DNA from 2 places in the Streptomyces sp. NPDC005775 genome. Region 1 is predicted to be linked to the other one. Evidence: predicted binding sites of a transcription regulator. Region 1 holds the regulator's gene; the other holds the start of a gene.
The links. The regulator HrcA, encoded in region 1, represses chaperone genes, less so after heat shock. The targets are predictions, from matches to a motif close to TTNGCACTCNGNNNNNCNGAGTGCNAA.
Positions count from the first base shown of each region.

Region 2: groES (co-chaperone GroES) is a predicted target of HrcA. The motif match lies at 1,477-1,503, and genes of this name have one in related genera.

Region 1 covers NZ_JBIAIU010000004.1:288,345-291,754, forward strand. Annotated here, with positions in the region: gene ACFYPA_RS11655 (DUF3097 domain-containing protein) at 1-448, opposite strand, end outside; gene ACFYPA_RS11660 (MBL fold metallo-hydrolase) at 474-1,205, opposite strand; gene hrcA (heat-inducible transcriptional repressor HrcA) at 1,391-2,407, shown strand; gene dnaJ (molecular chaperone DnaJ) at 2,408-3,410, shown strand, end outside.
Region 2 covers NZ_JBIAIU010000010.1:293,495-296,904, reverse strand. Annotated here, with positions in the region: gene ACFYPA_RS23945 (polysaccharide deacetylase family protein) at 46-1,062, shown strand; gene ACFYPA_RS23940 (hypothetical protein) at 1,059-1,397, shown strand; gene groES (co-chaperone GroES) at 1,652-1,960, shown strand; gene groL (chaperonin GroEL) at 2,064-3,410, shown strand, end outside.

The DNA of each region.
Region 1 (3,410 bases):
CGTCGATGCCCTCCAGGTACTCCACGACCACGCCCTCGATGCGCAGGTCGTCGCCCCAGACCCGCTCCACCAGCTCGGCGTCGTGCCGGCCCTCCACATAGATCCGCCCGGCCCTGGCCACCCGGGCCCGCGCCCCGGGTACCGCCACCGAGCCGGAGGCCGTACGGGCGGCGCGCCCCGCAGCCGGGCCGCCCGCCGACGGGCGCACCAGCGTGACGACCCGGCCCTCCAGCAGGAAGCCGCGCGGCGTCATCGGGAAGACCCGGTGCTTGCCGAAGCGGTCCTCCAGGGTCACCGTCGGACCCTCGGCCGTCTTCTCGCACCGGATCACCGCACCGCAGAAACCGGTGACGGCCTCCTCCACGACCAGATCGGGATCGGCGGGGACCTCGGGAGCGGGGGCGGTTTTCTTCCACGGCGGGGTCAGGTCCGGCTGGTAGCTGCGCATCGGACGACGATAAGCGGCGAGCGGGCTACGACACGCCGAACCGGGCAGCCAACTGATCGCGCTGGGCCCGTACGAACGCCGCGTCCACCACCGCCCCGTGCCCCGGCACGTACAGCGCGTCCTCGCCGCCCAGCGCCAGCAGCCGGTCCAGGGCCGCCGGCCAGCGCGCGGGGAAGGCGTCCGGGCCCGCCTGCGGCTCCCCGGACTCCTCGACCAGGTCGCCGCAGAACACGATCGCGGGCGAACCGGAGACGCCGGGCACCAGCACCGCCAGATCGTGGCCGCTGTGCCCCGGACCGGCGTTCACGAGCAGCACCTCACGCCCGCCGCCCAGGTCGAGCGTCCATGCGCCGCACACCTCATGACGGGGCGCCACCAGCACATCGGCGGCCTCGGCGGCATCGTGCTCGGGCAGACCTTGCCGCACCGCGTCGGCGTACATCTCGTCCGCCCCGCCCCGCAGCAGATCCGCCAGGCCGGCCGTGCCGTACACCTGTGCCCCGGCGAAGGCTGCCGTGCCCAGCACATGGTCGAAGTGGGGGTGGCTGAGTGCGACATGCGTCACCCTCGTACCGAGCAGGGACTGCGCCTGGCGGCGCACTTCGACCGCTTCACGGAGTGACGACCCGGTGTCACAGAGCAGCACTCCGTCCGTCCCGGCCACCAGGGCGACCGTGGCGTCCCACACCGGAAGGCGTCGACGGCCCACCCCGTGTCCGAGTCGCTCCCACCCGAGCTCTTCCCAAGAGGCGTCCATACGACGACGCTATCGGCAACGACCTGCGCAGTCTCGCGGTAGCGTGGCCGGTCGCCCTTGCTAGGGGGCCACCCCGTCGCCGTACACTGGCCGGGGGATTGCTGGCACTCGTACGTACAGAGTGCCAGGGGAAGTCCCGGGAACGGCCCGAGAACCACCGAGGTACACAGCTGGAGGTGTGCGCGATGCTCAGCGAACGCAGACTCGAAGTGCTGCGCGCCATCGTCCAGGACTACGTCGGCACCGAGGAGCCCGTCGGCTCCAAGGCGCTCACGGAGCGGCACAAGCTGGGGGTATCCCCGGCCACCGTCCGTAACGACATGGCGGTGCTGGAGGACGAGGGCTTCATCGCCCAACCGCACACCAGCGCGGGACGCATCCCGACGGACAAGGGTTACCGGCTCTTCGTCGACAAGCTCGCGGGCGTCAAGCCCCTCTCGTCGCCGGAGCGCCGTGCCATTCAGAATTTCCTCGACGGCGCGGTCGACCTCGACGATGTCGTGGGACGGACCGTACGGCTGCTCGCGCAGCTGACCCGGCAGGTCGCCGTCGTGCAGTACCCCTCGCTGACCCGCTCGACGGTGCGGCACGTGGAACTGCTGTCCCTGGCCCCCGCCCGGCTGATGCTGGTGCTGATCACGGACACCGGCCGGGTCGAACAGCGGCTGGTCGACTGCCCCGCGCCGTTCGGTGAGACCTCTCTCGCCGATCTGCGGGCCCGGCTCAACAGCCGGGTCGTGGGACGCCGTTTCGCGGACGTCCCGCAGCTGGTGCAGGACCTGCCGGAAGCCTTCGAGAGCGAGGACCGGGGAACCGTGTCCACCGTGCTCTCGATCCTCCTCGAATGCCTCGTCGAGGAGACGGAGGAGCGGCTGATGATCGGCGGCACCTCCAACCTCACCCGCTTCGGGCACGACTTCCCTGTGATGATCCGGCCGGTGCTGGAGGCATTGGAGGAACAGGTCGTGCTGCTGAAGCTGCTCGGCGAGGCCACGGACTCGGGCATGACCGTACGTATCGGGCACGAGAACGCCCACGAGGGGCTCAACTCCACGTCCGTCGTCGCGGTCGGCTACGGTTCGGGCGACGAGGCAGTCGCCAAACTCGGCGTGGTCGGACCGACCCGCATGGACTACCCCGGAACGATGGGAGCGGTACGCGCAGTGGCACGTTACGTCGGACAGATCCTGGCGGAGTCGTAAGTGGCCACGGACTACTACGCCGTACTCGGCGTGCGCCGCGACGCTTCACAGGACGAGATCAAGAAGGCCTTCCGGAGGCTCGCCCGCGAGCTGCACCCGGATGTGAACCCCGATCCGAAGACCCAGGAGCGGTTCAAGGAGATCAACGCCGCTTACGAGGTGTTGTCGGACGCCCAGAAGAAGCAGGTCTACGACCTCGGCGGCGACCCGCTGTCCGCCTCCGGAGGCGGTGGTGGCGCGGGCGGATTCGGACAGGGCGGCTTCGGCAACTTCTCCGACATCATGGACGCGTTCTTCGGCACGTCGTCGCAGCGCGGACCCCGTTCGCGCACGCGCCGCGGCCAGGACGCCATGATCCGGCTGGAGATCGACCTCTCCGAGTCGGCCTTCGGCACGACCAAGGACATCCAGGTCGACACGGCCGTCGTCTGTACGACCTGCAGTGGCGAGGGCGCCGCACCCGGCACCTCCGCCCAGACCTGTGACATGTGCCGCGGCCGCGGCGAGGTCTCCCAGGTCACCCGGTCGTTCCTCGGCCAGGTCATGACCTCGCGGCCCTGCCCCCAGTGCCAGGGCTTCGGTACGGTCGTGCCGACCCCGTGCCCGGAGTGCGCCGGTGACGGCCGCATCCGTTCGCGGCGCACGCTCACCGTGAAGATCCCCGCAGGTGTCGACAACGGCACCCGCATCCAGCTCGCGGGCGAGGGTGAGGTCGGCCCCGGCGGCGGCCCGGCCGGCGATCTCTACGTCGAGATCCACGAGCTGCCGCACGCCGTGTTCCAGCGGCGCGGGGACGATCTGCACTGCACGGTCACCATCCCGATGACGGCGGCGGCCCTCGGCACCAAGGTGCCGCTGGAGACGCTCGACGGACTGGAGGAGGTCGACATCCGGCCGGGCACCCAGTCCGGCCAGTCCGTCCCGCTGCACGGGCGCGGCATCACGCATCTGCGTGGTGGCGGGCGCGGTGACCTGATCGTGCACGTCGAGGTGCTGACCCCGA
Region 2 (3,410 bases), on a different contig from region 1:
GTGTCGTCCCGGATGCCCGGTCCCGGGCTGGCAGGATGCGGCGCCATGCAGCCAGTACGACAAAAGGAAGAACTCACCATGAAGCGGCGCAGACCAGGTGTGGACTCGGCCGGCCAGGGCGGCGGGAAGCGCGGGCAGGGCCACCTGCGGCGCCGCCCGGGCTACGCGGTACTCGCCGCCCTCCTGGTGGCAGCCGTCGGCTCGGGCTGTGCGGCCGAGACCGGCGACCGTGCCCCCGTCGACCCCGGGCGCGCGGCCGCGGCGCAGGCCGGGCAGCCGGGCGGCCCCCCGGCGGGCGCGGCGGGTTCCGTGGCGGCGCAGGCCGAGAAGGCGAGCCGCGCCCGGGCCGCGCGGGCCGTCGCCGCCAAGAAGTGGGGTCTGGCGAGCACCCCGCTGACACCGCCGGCGCCGCCCGCCGTGAAGCCGCACATCACCACCCGCAAGGGCTTCGAGGTCGAGGGCGGTGACGCCTCGCTGCCGCCGGTCTTCACCACGGTCCCCACCAAGGAGAAGATCGTCTTCCTGACGATGGACGACGGGGACGACAAGGACCCCGAGCTGCTGAAGATGATGTCGGACCTCAACATCCCGTACAGCGCCTTCCTCAGCGACTACCTGGTGCGCGACAACTACACGTACTTCAAGGAGGCCCAGGTCCGCGGGGCCGTCCTCGGCAACCACACGCTGAACCACCGTTACATGCCCGGGCTCTCCCATGACGAGCAGAAGCACGAGATCTGCGACCAGCAGGAGATCCTCGAGAAGCAGTACGGCGAGCGCCCCCGGCTCTTCCGGCCGCCGTACGGCAACTACAACGGCGACACCCTGCGGATCGCCAAGTCCTGCGGCATCACGGCGGTGCCGCTGTGGGCGGCGGAGGCGTTCCCCGACCACATGGAGTGGCGGGAGGAGGACCAGGACCTGCATCCCGGCGACATCATCCTCACGCACTTCCGGGGCGAGAAGGACTGGAAGGGCAGCATGCCCGACCTGATCCGGTCCGTCATGAAGGTCATCACGGACAAGGGTTACGCCGTGGCCCGCCTGGAGGACTACGTATGAGGAGGGCGCGCCGGCTGCTGGCCGGGCTGCTGACCGCCGGTGCGCTCCTGACCGCCACCGCCGGCTGCGCGCAGTCGGTGGACCCGATCGAACGGCTGGGCCGGAAGGCGGCGCAGCGGGTGAACCCGCCGCCCGGCGGTCACGGGGCTGGGTCCGCCGCGGTGCGCGGTGATCACGGCGCGCCGGGGGCGATGGTCGTCGTCGCCTGCGGCGGCCCTGCGGCGGCCGGCGGTTCCCGGGTGCGAGCGTCGGTCCACCACTGGTGGCCGGACGGGCGGCCGGCGCGGCACGGCGGGGCGTCCGGGACCGCGGTCGCGGGGTGCGCGAGCCGGTGACCGGAACGTTTCACGGGCGCAGCCTCACGGAGGGCGCCCCCTTCTGACGCCACGAGTCCGACGCCACGAGGGACGTGAATTGGCACTCCGCTTGACCGAGTGCTAATCGCGGTCATAGTCTCAGTGCTGGCACTCCCCACTGGAGAGTGCCAGCAGTACTGTGCGACCAGCAGGTCCGGCACCCGCGACGACGGGCCCACCTGGTCGCCACCCAAGACTGATAACCCCGTGAGATCTCCGAAGGGGGAGACCGGATCGTGTCGACCAGCACCAAGGTTGCGATCAAGCCGCTCGAGGACCGCATTGTGGTCCAGCCGCTCGACGCCGAGCAGACCACGGCCTCCGGCCTGGTCATTCCGGACACGGCGAAGGAGAAGCCCCAGGAGGGCGTCGTCCTGGCCGTGGGCCCGGGCCGCTTCGAGAACGGCGAGCGCCTTCCGCTCGACGTCAAGACCGGCGATGTCGTGCTGTACAGCAAGTACGGCGGCACCGAGGTGAAGTACAACGGCGAGGAGTACCTCGTCCTCTCGGCCCGCGACGTGCTCGCGATCATCGAGAAGTAATTCACCTTACGTTTGCTTCTGTTCTGCGCCCCTGGCCCCCTGCGAGATAACTAGCCGGGCGGCAGGGGCGCAGTTCTTTGTTTTGAGAGGACAGTTCAGCTCCATGGCGAAGATCCTGAAGTTCGACGAGGACGCCCGTCGCGCCCTCGAGCGCGGCGTCAACAAGCTTGCCGACACGGTGAAGGTGACGATCGGTCCGAAGGGCCGGAACGTCGTCATCGACAAGAAGTTCGGTGCGCCCACCATCACCAACGACGGTGTCACCATCGCGCGCGAGGTCGAGCTGGACGACCCGTACGAGAACCTCGGTGCCCAGCTGGTGAAGGAGGTGGCGACCAAGACCAACGACGTAGCGGGCGACGGTACGACCACCGCCACCGTCCTGGCCCAGGCGCTCGTCCGCGAGGGCCTGCGCAACGTGGCCGCGGGCGCGTCCCCGGCCGCCCTGAAGAAGGGCATCGACGCCGCGGTCAAGGCCGTGTCCGAGGAGCTCCTCGCGACCGCCCGCCCGATCGAGGACAAGTCCGACATCGCCGCCGTGGCCGCGCTCTCCGCGCAGGACACCCAGGTCGGCGAGCTCATCGCGGACGCGATGGACAAGGTCGGCAAGGACGGTGTCATCACCGTCGAGGAGTCCAACACCTTCGGTCTGGACCTCGACTTCACCGAGGGCATGGCCTTCGACAAGGGCTACCTGTCCCCGTACATGGTGACCGACCAGGAGCGTATGGAGGCCGTCCTCGACGACCCGTACATCCTGATCCACCAGGGCAAGATCGGCTCGATCCAGGAGCTGCTCCCGCTCCTGGAGAAGGTCATCCAGGCCGGTGCCTCCAAGCCGCTGCTGATCATCGCCGAGGACGTCGAGGGCGAGGCCCTGTCGACCCTGGTCGTCAACAAGATCCGTGGCACCTTCAACGCCGTCGCGGTGAAGGCCCCGGGCTTTGGTGACCGCCGCAAGGCCATGCTCGGCGACATCGCCACCCTCACCGGTGCGACCGTCATCGCCGAGGAGGTCGGCCTCAAGCTCGACCAGGCCGGTCTGGACGTGCTGGGCACCGCCCGTCGCGTGACCGTCTCCAAGGACGACACCACCATCGTCGACGGTGGCGGCAAGTCCGACGAGGTCGCCGGCCGCGTCAACCAGATCAAGGCCGAGATCGAGTCCACGGACTCCGACTGGGACCGCGAGAAGCTCCAGGAGCGCCTGGCGAAGCTGGCCGGCGGTGTCTGCGTGATCCGCGTCGGCGCTGCCACCGAGGTGGAGCTCAAGGAGAAGAAGCACCGTCTGGAGGACGCCATCTCCGCGACCCGCGCCGCGGTCGAGGAGGGCATCGTCTCCGGTGGTGGCTCCGCTCTGGTCCACGCCGTCAAGGTCCTCGAGGGCAACCTCGGCAAGACCGGTGACGAGGCCACCGGTGTCGCGGTCGTGCGCCGCGCCGCCGTCGAG